DNA from 3 places in the Pseudoalteromonas sp. SG43-7 genome. Region 3 is predicted to be linked to each of the others. Evidence: predicted binding sites of a transcription regulator. Region 3 holds the regulator's gene; each other region holds the start of a gene.
The links. The regulator sigma-54, encoded in region 3, starts transcription at its own class of promoters, with help from an activator protein. The targets are predictions, from matches to a motif close to GTTGGCACGNNNNTNGNNT.
Positions count from the first base shown of each region.

Region 1: a site for sigma-54 is predicted at 1,997-2,015, ahead of H5200_RS13370 (DUF1328 family protein). Genes of this name have one in related genera too.
Region 2: a site for sigma-54 is predicted at 2,702-2,720, ahead of H5200_RS05400 (flagellar hook-length control protein FliK). Genes of this name have one in related genera too.

Region 1 covers NZ_JACJEY010000027.1:21,700-25,966, reverse strand. Annotated here, with positions in the region: gene recO (DNA repair protein RecO) at 1-674, shown strand, start outside; gene pdxJ (pyridoxine 5'-phosphate synthase) at 737-1,468, shown strand; gene H5200_RS13375 (hypothetical protein) at 1,538-1,729, opposite strand; gene H5200_RS13370 (DUF1328 family protein) at 1,784-1,957, opposite strand; gene H5200_RS13365 (OadG family protein) at 2,475-2,720, shown strand; gene oadA (sodium-extruding oxaloacetate decarboxylase subunit alpha) at 2,731-4,267, shown strand, end outside.
Region 2 covers NZ_JACJEY010000008.1:79,303-83,569, reverse strand. Annotated here, with positions in the region: gene fliG (flagellar motor switch protein FliG) at 1-39, shown strand, start outside; gene fliH (flagellar assembly protein FliH) at 43-861, shown strand; gene fliI (flagellar protein export ATPase FliI) at 880-2,214, shown strand; gene fliJ (flagellar export protein FliJ) at 2,214-2,660, shown strand; gene H5200_RS05400 (flagellar hook-length control protein FliK) at 2,790-4,267, shown strand, end outside.
Region 3 covers NZ_JACJEY010000058.1:8,511-12,777, forward strand. Annotated here, with positions in the region: gene rapZ (RNase adapter RapZ) at 1-599, opposite strand, end outside; gene ptsN (PTS IIA-like nitrogen regulatory protein PtsN) at 620-1,072, opposite strand; gene hpf (ribosome hibernation promoting factor) at 1,077-1,364, opposite strand; gene H5200_RS19435 (RNA polymerase factor sigma-54) at 1,393-2,889, opposite strand; gene lptB (LPS export ABC transporter ATP-binding protein) at 2,956-3,681, opposite strand; gene lptA (lipopolysaccharide transport periplasmic protein LptA) at 3,678-4,211, opposite strand; gene lptC (LPS export ABC transporter periplasmic protein LptC) at 4,201-4,267, opposite strand, start outside.

The DNA of each region.
Region 1 (4,267 bases), on a different contig from region 3:
ACACGGCATATTTATTACACCGACGTCCTTTTAGTGACTCACAAGTAATGCTTGATATGTTAGTAGAAGGCGTTGGCCAGTTGCGCATGCTGGCGCGAATTAGCGGTCGCCAAGCAACAAAATACAAAGCTCAGTTACAACCCTTCCAAGCCTTACTGGTAAATTATACCGGTAAACACGACCTGAAATATATCCAACGATTTGAACTACATGGCACGCAATCCACACTAGTTGGGGATCAGCTTTATTGTGGGTTTTACCTCAATGAACTAACCAACCGCATTGTACCAATTAATGAACCGATTGATCATGCCTATCAATTGTATAAAACTCACCTACAACAGCTTAACCAGCACCCTAATTTACAAGCTGTATTACGTTCTTATGAATTTCAACTATTAGAATTATTAGGCTATGGCGTTGACTTTAGTTTTGATGCCGCAGGCGATCCAATTTCGGCAGAGCAAACGTATAGTTACTTTGCTGAATACGGCTTTGTTGCCCAAGAAAATCAAGGCAGTGGCTTTTCTGGCGCGCAGTTAAATGCAATTGCAGCTCATGACTTTAGTGCGCCGGATGTGTTATATATGGCAAAACAATTAAGTCGTCATTTAATGAAGCCTTTATTAGGCAAAAAACCATTAAAAAGTCGCGAGCTGTTTATATCCAAATAGTTTGGGTATTCACCAACAATCTTAATACGGTATTTTTAACCGTTATTTTTACAGGTAAAAAAATGAAAGATATTCTTTTGGGTATAAACGTTGATCATATTGCTACCTTACGCCAAGCTCGGGGTACAAATTACCCAGATCCAGCACATGCTGCGAGTGTTGCTGAGCATGCTGGCGCTGATGGGATCACTATTCATTTACGTGAAGACCGTCGTCACATTCAAGATCGTGACGTGTATGTGATGGCTAAAACAATCCAAACACGAATGAACCTTGAAATAGCGGTTACAGATGAAATGATTGATATAGCCTTAGATGTAAAGCCAGCTTATGTTTGCTTAGTACCAGAAAAACGCGAAGAGTTAACTACCGAAGGCGGTCTAGATGTTGTTGGTAATCTAGATAAGATTAAAGTCGCGACAGCAAAATTAACTGACGCCGGTATTAAAGTATCGTTATTTATCGATGCAGACAAAGCACAACTAGATGCAGCTAAAGCCTGTAATGCCCCTTATGTTGAAATTCATACTGGCGCTTATGCGGATGCGCAAACTGATGCTGAGATACAAAAACAACTTGAGCATATTCATCAAGGCGTAAAGTATGCAGCAAGTTTGGGTTTGATAGTAAACGCCGGCCACGGTCTTCATTATCATAACGTGAAACCGATTGCTGCTATGAAAGAAATTTACGAATTAAACATTGGTCACGCAATTATAGCGCGTGCAGCCATTGATGGATTAGATAAAGCAGTACGTGACATGAAGCGACTAATGCTAGAAGCGAGAGCTTAATTTTAACTTCTCTTAAAATGCAAAAAACGACTCAAAAGAGTCGTTTTTTATTATTTGTATCTAACTGGATTAACAGTTAGTTTCTTTAGCGTTAACGCCTTCTTTTACTTCTTCACAGGCGTCTTCTACTTTGTTTTGTACGTCGGTCACAGCTTCATCTATGCGCTCACCGGCCTCTTCTGCATGATTGTCTTCACAACCCATGATAAAAAAACTAGCGAATAAAGCGATCACAGCGGTTTTAATAGTTGTCGATTTCATAATGTAATTCCTTGTAAAAATAATAAATGTGTTGTTATTTAAAATAAATTGTTATCACTTAGGGACATTGCCGCGCAATGCACCTGAAACGAGTGAAATAACTAACAATACAATAAAGATAAAAAAGATAATCTTAGCAATTCCTGCTGCGGCACCTGCGATACCACCAAAACCTAACACTGCAGCAATAAGTGCAATAACTAGAAATGTAATTGTCCAGCGTAACATTGTCGTCTCCTTGGTTTGTTAATTTGTTCAGAGTAAATAATGCTAGTTACATGCCATGTATTTAAATCCTTTATTATCAATGCTATAGAGGTTTATTTCATTTCTCTTCATAAATTAGGTGGGAATTATTTACAGCTTTATCTGTAACTTATACTCGACGCTCTAAAAATCAATATTTTAGTCGTTTTTTGGTAAGACCAATTTCATTTTTGAGCCATTTGTATTTAATCAAGCGGTTGTTCAGTCGTTCAGTCGGTAGCTTTTCCAGCTGCGGATAAGCTTTTACTTATAAGTTATAGCTATATTCAGTATTTTTATCATCTATATCCTATGAAATTATAGCAAAATGTAGAGTGTTAACTTTGCTGAGCATATGTTAGTTTTGTATTAATTGGTTTTACCAATTTACAAAGTGTTGGACTTGGTCTTTTTCTTTGTTATGATTGTTGCATAATTATTTAAATAAAGTGATTTTTTACCTGGCGGGGCTGGGTGGAAATAATCAGGGGGGAGCAGGATGGATATAGGTCAGTTACTTGCTACAGCAGCAAACTTAATGATCACTGGGATGGTGGGCGTTTTCGTTTTTCTTTCGTTGTTGATTTCAGCAATTACCATTATGTCTAAATTAGCGGGTCGTTTTGAACAGTCGGTTGCAACGCCAACGCGTACACCGTCAATCAAAGCATCAGGTGTATCAAGTGAACACATCGCTGCGATAAGTGCAGCCATAGCTCAATACAAAAATAAACAAAAACTATAAGGAGTGACTTGTGGCTAAATTAAAATTAACAGAATTAGTACTTAGGGACGCGCATCAATCATTATTAGCAACACGTATGCGTTTGGATGACATGCTACCGATTGCACAAAAATTAGATGATGCAGGTTACTGGTCGATCGAATCATGGGGTGGGGCTACTTTTGATTCATGCATTCGTTATTTGGGTGAAGATCCTTGGGAGCGTATTCGTGCTCTTAAAAAAGCTATGCCAAATACTAAACAGCAAATGTTATTACGTGGTCAAAACCTTTTAGGCTATCGTCATTATGCCGATGATGTTGTTGAAAAATTTGTAGAGCGAGCGCACAAAAATGGTGTTGATGTGTTTCGTATTTTTGATGCGATGAACGATGTTCGTAATCTTGAAACGGCTATTAAAGCTGCGATTAAAGTTGGCGCACATGCACAAGGTACAATTTCGTACACAGTAAGCCCGGTCCATACACTTGATATGTGGTTAACGCTTGCCAAGCAGCTTGAAGAGTTAGGCTGTCATTCAATTTGTATTAAAGATATGGCTGGTTTGCTTAAACCATACGATGCAGAAGAGTTAATCAAAGCGTTAAAAGAAACAGTCTCTATCCCAATTGCAATGCAGTGTCATGCCACAACAGGTTTAAGTACTGCTACTTACCAAAAAGCGATTGATGCAGGTATTGATATGCTTGATACCGCAATTTCATCAATGAGTATGACTTACGGACACAGCGCAACTGAAACGATTGTATCGATTGTTGAAGGTACTGAACGTGATACTGAGCTGGATTTAAATCAACTCGAAGAGATTGCTGCTTATTTCCGTGATGTTCGTAAAAAATATGCCGCGTTTGAAGGCAGCTTAAAAGGTGTTGATGGCCGTATTTTATTAGCGCAAGTGCCTGGTGGCATGTTAACTAATATGGAAAACCAGCTTAAAGAGCAAGGTGCTGCGGATAAATTGAATGAAGTATTACTTGAGATCCCACGTGTACGTGAAGACTTAGGTTATTTACCGTTAGTTACACCAACATCACAAATTGTGGGTACACAAGCAGTATTAAATGTATTGACGGGCGAGCGTTATAAAACTATCACCAAAGAAACTGCCGGAGTGCTAAAAGGTGAGTATGGCGTAACTCCTGCGCCGATGAATAAAGAATTACAAGAGCGCGTACTTAATGGCGCAGAAGTCATTACTTGCCGCCCAGCTGATTTATTGCAACCAGAACTAGAAATACTCCAAGCTGAGTTATTAAAAGAAGCACAAGAGCAAGGTTTAAGCTTAGCGGATGAGCAGATTGACGACGTGTTAACGTATGCATTATTCCCACAAATTGGGTTGAAATTCATTAAAAATCGTAATAACCCAGATGCTTTCGAAGCTGTGCCAAGTGCTGAATCTGCTAATAAAGAACAACCAGTTAGCAATAAAAAAAGTAACAGCAACACAGTAAAAGCAGAGCAGTACAGCGTAAAAGTAGATGGTAAAGTTTATGATGTGGTGGTTGCACAAGGCGGTGAGCTTAAAGAAGTAACACTTAAAGATA
Region 2 (4,267 bases), on a different contig from region 3:
ATTATGCTTGGTGGTGGTGGTGGTGAGGAGTTCTTGTAAACCATGAGCAAACCTACTCAATATCAAGGTCGTCCTTTACGAGCCAGTGAAGCAGTTGATGAATTATTAGAAAACTGGCCAATTCCAGATGTTACGCAAGACACTCGAAAATTCGATGGTCGTTCAACGGCGTTTGGTACACCGCTGGCCGATTTATATCGTAAAGAGCTTGAAGAAAGTGAACAAGCACTAGAGCCCGAAGAGCCTGAGCTGCCTTCGTTAACGATGGCTGAGCTGGAACGAATTCGTCAAGATGCCTACGAAGAAGGCTTAAAACAAGGCCACGAGCAGGGTTATATTGATGGTTTTGAAAAAGGCGTAGGTGAGGGAAAAGAAGCCGGTTATAAAGAAGGCATTGAGCTTGGTAAAACACAAGGTCAAGAAGAAGTAAAACCACTGATTGAAGAACAGCTAACGGGTCTAAAAGCATTGTTGGATAGTTTGTCAGCGCCATTAGCTAAAGTCGATGATGACGCCGAAAAGCAACTTGTACAGTTAACCGTAATGCTAACCGAAGCGTTAGTTTATCAAGAAATTAAAACCTCCCCTGAAATTATTTTGCAAAGTTTAAAGCAGTGTATCGATGCGTTAGCCAATGAGCAGCAAAGTGTGCGTATTCATTTACACCCTGAAGACATTGAACTGGTTAAAAATAGTTATGGCGAAGCTGCACTAGCTGAAAACCATTGGCAGTTAGTTGCAGAGCCGACTTTAGATCGCGGCGGTTGCCAAGTAAAAACACCTCAGTCATCTATTGATATGACTATAAAAACCCGCGTCAAAGAAACGTTGGATAGTTTTTTGCATAGTAGTGGTATCTAACTCCATTTTTGGTTTGCAATGAGTTCTCAACCACGCCCATTAAGTGAACGTTTACAACAGTATCAAAAACATATTCATAGTCCAACGCCTGCTGTTGCGGGAATTTTAACCCGTGTTGTAGGGTTAACATTAGAGGCGAAAGGATTACGCGCGCCAGTTGGCAGCCAATGTAAAATTGAAACCATGCATGGTTTTGTTGATGCTGAAATTGTTGGTTTTAATGACCAGACGCTTTACTTGATGCCAAATGACCATATTTCTGGTGTACTACCTGGTGCGCGAGTTATCCCACAAGTAAATGATACCGGACTGCCTGTTGGTATGTGTTTACTTGGTCGTGTTGTTGATGGCTTAGGGCGTCCGTTGGATGGGCTTGGAGCTATTAAAGCAGAGCATTACTTAAAATTTGCACAAAATTCCATTAACCCATTATCTCGACGACCAATTACGCAGCCGATGGATGTTGGCGTACGCGCTATTAATTCAGTGATAACTGTTGGCCAAGGCCAGCGCATGGGGCTATTTGCAGGCTCAGGCGTGGGTAAGTCGGTATTACTGGGTATGATGACCCGAGGCTCAGAAGCGGATGTAATAGTTGTTGGTTTAGTGGGGGAGCGTGGCCGCGAAGTAAAAGAATTTATCGAAGAAATACTCGGTGTGGAAGGGCGTAAACGTTCTGTCGTAGTTGCCGCGCCCGCTGATGCATCACCATTAATGCGATTAAAAGGCTGTGAAAGTGCGGTAACTATCGCGGAGTACTTTCGCGATCAAGGTTTAAATGTTTTATTGCTACTGGATTCTGTAACGCGTTATGCCATGGCGCAGCGCGAAATAGCGCTTGCGGTTGGTGAACCACCAGCGACTAAAGGTTATCCGCCTTCAGTGTTTGCAAAGCTACCCGCGCTGGTGGAACGTGCTGGTAATGGCGGCGAAGGGCAAGGCTCTATCACAGCGTTTTTTACTGTACTGAGTGAAGGGGATGATATGCAAGATCCGATTGCTGATGCGGCGCGAGCCATTTTAGACGGTCATATCGTGTTATCCAGAGAGCTCGCTGACAGTGGTCATTATCCTGCTATTGATATAGAAAAATCGATTTCACGGGTGATGCCACAAGTTGTCTCAGAAGCACATATGCAACAAGCGCGAGTGTTAAAACAAGTGTATTCAATGTTCCAGCAAAATAAAGATATGATTACTTTAGGTGCTTATCAAAAAGGCACCGACCAAATGCTTGATCAGGCCATTAATATGATGCCAAGAGTGAATGCATTTTTACAACAAGGCATGAAGGATGTGATCAGCTATGACGATGGCCTACAAGGGCTTGCGCAATTATTAGGACAAGCATAATGGCAACCAATAAGCTCAGTTTATTGCTGAAAATAGAAAATGATAAAGAAGAAGCTTTACGGATAAATTATTTACAAGCGCAGCAAAACTTGCAAGGCAATCAACAAAAATTGCAAGGCTTGAATAACTTTCGCTTAGAATATACTCAGCAATTACATGTAAAAGGAAAGTCCGGTTTAAGTAGCGCCGGGTTTAGTCAATATCATGCTTTCATTGCCAAAATCGAAGAAGCCATTCGTCAACAAGCGAATACTGTCAGTACCGCTAAACAAGTTGTCTCACAACGCCAAAGTTTATGGCTTAAACAGCAGATTAAGGCTAAAGCGGTTGCTAAGTTAATAGAAAAACAGCAACTTAAAGCGAATGTGATCGCACAAAAAAATGAACAAAAAATGCTTGATGAATTTTCCGCAAATCAATTTTACCAAAGACGTCGCGTTTTATAGTCTATTGCCCAAAAAAGGGTTATTTATTAATTCAAATCAGCTTAGGCATATTATTTGCTTGTTTAATGTAATAAGTATTTATTCTGGCAAACTGCGGCGGCAAATTGCCACTTTTAATCTAGGTGAATTATGGCTATTAGTGATCTTTCAGTGTTTATCTCAACTGAGCAGGATGTTCAGTTAAATAAAAAAGACAGTGCCAAAGGTGGTGCAGCAGCAGATAAAGAAAGTACTGATAGTGACTTTTTTAGCCAATTACAAAGTGCCAACAATGCTGCGGAAACATCTACCAAGGTTAATTCAACGGGTGCTGAGCCACGTTCAGCTGAAGCCGTAATTGTTGCTGAAAAAGCACAAGAAACGTCTGTTGACAACAGTGATGAAAATGCGATGTCTGGTGATGCAATGCTTGCGCAAATAACGGCGGCTAATAACATGGACACTCGGGTAAATAATACGCCAACTATTGAAAATTCCTCATTACTTTCAAAGTTGGGGAAATACAGCGAGGAAAAAATAGACCCTAAGCTTGTTAAAGTCACTGGAGCCCGTCCAATTGATGATGTTACGCCTATTATTGATACAGAGACTCCTGCTACTGATGATCCGATTGCACAATTAGTCGATAAACAGCTAAAACCATCGTTACTTACAGAAAAAACGCTGCTGGCAGAGGCAATTGATAAACAACTTCAGCTAAAGGGGAACACTCCGCCTGATGATGCAGTTACTCCTATTATTGATGATATTCAAGTCGCAAAAGAGACATCGCAAAATAAAGCGATGGCAATGCAGCCAACAATCCAACAAGCGGTTGCTACTACAACTGCTTTAAAAAGCGGGCAAGTTGACAATGACGCAGCTCAAATAATTGCTGCTGCAAATACAAGCCAAGGTAAACCACAAGACAGTGAAGTATTAGCTAAAGGTTCCGACGCTATGCTTGCTCAGCAAGGAAAACCTCAACAGAGCGCAGCACTAACTGCAGATGCAGCAGTTACTAACGTTACTGCTAACGCTAAACAAGCAATCAAAAGTGCCACTGAAGTAGCAATGGACGCTGAAGCGGTTAAAGGTGTTGCTTCAAGCTCTCAAACTGATGTATCAGAAAAAGCAGCTGAACAGTCAAAGCGTAATAATAGTGCTGTATTAGAGCAAATCAGCAAGGTATTACTTAACTCAACGACAACTGTGCAAAAAAATGAAAATCCACTGTTGGCGAGCTTAACACCGGAGCAGCAAAAACAGCTACAAACTCAGGTTGATGTCATTCGTCAGCAAGATCCATCACCGGCTAACATAACTGACTTAAAAAAAATGCTGGGTGAATTTGTAGCGCTTAATAGTAAAGAAGTTGCAAAACCTACCACGGCAGTTGCGACAATGAACACCGCAGAGCTAACTCAACTAAGTAAAGATATTTCGCTGTTAAGCTCTGTGCAAAAGCAGGCATTAAGCCAGCGATTACAAAATTTTGTGAGCAATGAGCAGCCCAAAGGGGCTTTATTAACTCAGATAAATAAGGCGATTACTGAATTAGCCCAGCCAGAGAGTACCGAAAAAAGGACTGAGTCAAAAGCTCAATTGACGGTTCAGTCAATGGCAGA
Region 3 (4,267 bases):
CCTGTAAGTGGCTTAAGCTCAGGCTCCCAATGTGGGTTTGGTAAAAAGCGTGCATCAAAAACATAATCAGCTTCTTTTGGGATACCATATTTAAAACCAAATGATTCAAAGGTAATGATTAGTTTTTTATCTTTTTTCCCTAAAATCTTTTCACGGATTGACTCTGCAAGCTGGTGGACACTCAGATCAGTGGTATCAAGTATAAAGTCAGCGCGAGTAGTTAATACATCAAGTAATACTTTTTCTTGCTTGATGGCTAAATCCAGTGGCAAAGAGTCCAAAGATAATGGATGTAAGCGGCGAGTTTCAGAAAAACGTTTGATCAGGGTTTGATCATCACTGTCTAAATAAAATAGCGTCGGATTTGCAAAACCAGGCAAGTATTCAAGAATATCGTTAAATTCTTCCTGCTCTTTCGGTAAATTACGGACATCAATACTGACGGCAATTTTGTCATAATTATCAGAGACACTGCGCACTAATGAAGGTAATAAGTTTACCGGAATATTATCTACACAATAATAACCAAGATCTTCTACTACACGCAGAGCAACAGATTTACCTGAGCCAGAACGCCCACTGATGATGATTAACTCCATGTAAATTCTCCTTCATTTGGCTACGATTGCGCAGCAATTACGTGATACAAATCTTGGTCTGTTTTTGCGCTACGTAGTTGTTTACAAAAATCTTTGTCGTTGAGTTTATCAGCAATTGTGGCTAACGTCTTCAAATGAAGTTGGCTATCACCATCTGGCACGATGAGAGCTACAAATATATCAACTGGGCGATTATCTATCGCATCAAAATCAATCGGTGATTCACTCACTATAATTATTGCTAGCGGGTTTTCAACACCACTCATACGGCCATGAGGAATAGCAATACCACGACCAATACCCGTACTACCTAGTTTTTCTCTCGACAGTAGTGCGTTGAGGATTTCTTGTTGTGATAGCTGAGGAAGTTGTTCATGAGCCAATTGGCTGATAAATTCAATGATCCGTTTTTTGCTATTAAAAAGGACCGCAGCTTTACTGCAGTCCTGGCAAATAAGTGAGCTTAATTTCATAGTGTTAGTGTCGAGCGTGCTTCTCTTTGTGTTTAATTACCTGACGGTCAAGTTTGTCGATTAGTCCGTCAATGGCTGCATACATGTCTTGGTGCTCAGTTGAGGCAAATAATTCAGCGCCACTGACATGTAATGTGGCTTCTGCTTTTTGGCTTAGCTTTTCTACATCAAGAATGACATGGACATTATTGATATGATCAAAATGCCTTTCAAGCTTGGCAAACTTATTGTTTACATAGTCTCTTAATGAATCAGTAATTTCTACATGACGACCAGTTAAATTTAGTTGCATAAGCATTTTCCTCTTGTGATTTTACGCCTTAAATCAAACTTTTACGTTGATTTGACGGTGGAATAGCCAGCGACTCGCGGTATTTTGCAATAGTCCGTCTAGCTACTTTGATACCTTGCTCTGCCAATATATCTGCAATCTTACTATCACTCAATGGTTTCGCTGAGTTTTCTGCACTGATCAATTTTCTGATCAATGCTCGAATGGCTGTCGATGAGCATTCGCCGCCGTTCTCAGTACTTACATGGCTCGAGAAAAAATATTTTAACTCAAATATACCACGAGGGGTATGCATGTATTTTTGGGTGGTTACACGAGAAATTGTTGATTCGTGCATCTCAACCATTTCGGCAACGTCGTTTAGTACCATAGGGCGCATGGCCTCAGGGCCATGCTCAAAGAATCCTTGCTGCTGTTTAACAATGCAGTTGGTTACTTTGAGTAACGTCTCGTTACGACTTTCTAGGCTTTTAATAAACCATTTAGCTTCTTGCAAATGCGAGCGTATAAATTGGCTGTCAGTGCTTGATTTTACAGAGCGTGACATCGCCGCATATTGGCTGTTCACTCTAATTTTTGGCATGCTGTCTGGATTGAGTTCAACCACCCAGCGACCTTTAATTTTTTTCACCGAAACGTCAGGAATAACATACTCTGATTCTTCGCGTACTATGGTATCCGCAGGCTTTGGGTTAAGGCTGTGGATCAGTGTCATTACTTCTTTTAGTTCATCTTCTTTAAGCTTAGTCTTTTTCATCAAAGTGCGATAGTCACGACTAGCTAATAAATCGATATGATCAGTTAAAATCATTTTTGTCTCGCTAATCCAAGGAGTTGCAGGATCAAATTGATTTAATTGAATACATAAACATTCTTGTAGGCTGCGCGCAGCAATACCAACAGGGTCAAACAACTGAATGCGTTTTAACACTGCTTGCACTTCGTCGAGTTCGATTTCTTCTTCGTTATTACCTTGATTTAAGCTTTCTGCGATGTCTTCGCAGCTCAAGGTTAAAATACCTGAATCGTCAACGGCTTCAACAATCGCAATGGCAATGGCTTCATCGGTTGGACTAAAAGGTGTGAGTTGTAATTGCCACATTAGATATTCGTGCAAGGTTTCAGTTGAGGCACCTTGATAAATTGACTCATCTTCAGGCATTGGCCCAGATGACGTATTTGGCGCAGCACTCATGTATTCGTCCCAGGTGACGTCCATAGCCATTTCGTCACTTAAGGTCTCTTTACTTAATGCTTCGCTACTTTCTTGTTCATATTCGCTTGGCTTGTCGTCTGCTGATGCGCTAACGGTTAAGTCATCGTTATCTTGTTTTTGTTCGTTTTTACCAGCCGTGTCGTCTGAATATTCATGTTCTTCTAGCTCTAACAATGGATTGCTGTCGAGCGCTTCTTGAATTTCTTGCTGGAGATCCAATGTACTGAGTTGCAATAAGCGAATTGCTTGTTGCAGCTGTGGTGTCATTGTAAGTTGCTGGCCCATGCGCAGCTGGAGTGATTGCCTCATGTATCTCTAACAATCCTTTTATTGTTATCATCGTTAAGTCTAGCAGATACTTAGCCGAGCGTGGCTTTATAGCCTAAATTGCTCGCCCAGGTAAACATCGCGGACTGTTTGGTCGGCGAGTACATGCTCAGGGGTACCTGATGCAATTAACTCCCCATGAGAAACTATGTAGGCTTTTTCACAAACATCAAGGGTTTCTCGTACATTGTGGTCGGTAATAAGCACGCCAATACCACGGTTTTTAAGGTGTTCAATAATCTTCTTTATATCTAACACTGAAATAGGATCAACGCCAGCAAAAGGCTCATCAAGTAAGATAAATTTTGGGTTTGCGGCTAAAGCGCGTGCAATTTCAACTCGACGACGTTCACCGCCAGATAATGCCATACCTTGGCTGTCGCGGATATGTTGAATGCTAAACTCATCAAGTAAGCTGTCGAGCGCTTCTTCTCTGGCTTGTTTATTCAGCTCTTTACGAGTTTCTAAAATAGCCATCAGGTTTTGATAAACAGTTAATTTACGGAAGATGGATGATTCTTGTGGCAGGTAGCCAATCCCTAACCGTGCGCGACTGTGCATTGGCAGTAAGGTGATGTCATTATCATCAATACTGATTTTACCTTTGTCGCTTGGAACTAAACCCACAATCATATAAAAGGTGGTGGTTTTACCAGCGCCATTAGGACCCAATAAGCCAACAATGCTGCCTGCGCTAACTTCTAAACCCACGCTTTTTACAACTTGGCGACCTTTATAGCTTTTTGCTAGAAATTCAGCTTTTAATGTACTCATGGCTGCCCTTTAGATTTGTCTTTTTTACTGTCTACTGGTACCAAAATGGTGTGCACACGATCGCTTGAGCTTGCGCCTTTTTCAGCACTGATCAGTTGCTGGTCCATATCATAGGTAATGCTTTTGGCATTGATTTTTTGACCTGCCTGAGTGACTTGTGCATTGCCAACCAAGGTTAAATAGCGCTTAGCGACATCGTAACGGACTTCATCAGCACTGGCACTCATTACTGTGCCATCAGTTTGTTTTTCTTCAAAGTAAGCCGGACTGCCAGTTGCGACAAGTAGTTGTTTGTTATCGCCTAAATCTTCGCGCTTATGGACTTCAAGTCGATCCGCTTTGATACGGCGGTTACCATGAATGATTTCAACATTTTTTTCAAAAATACCGATATTGTCTTTCAGTTGGGCAAGCTGCGTGTCAGCACTGATAGAGACTTGATCTGCAGGTGGTGTCGTATTTTCAGCAAAGCTTGCAAAAGCAATGAATAAGCTTGGTATAACAAGCAAGTGAGCAAATTTATTGGTCATAATATATGGTTCGCGTATGGTTAATTAGTTCTACCACTTCGGCTTTTAAGTCGGCA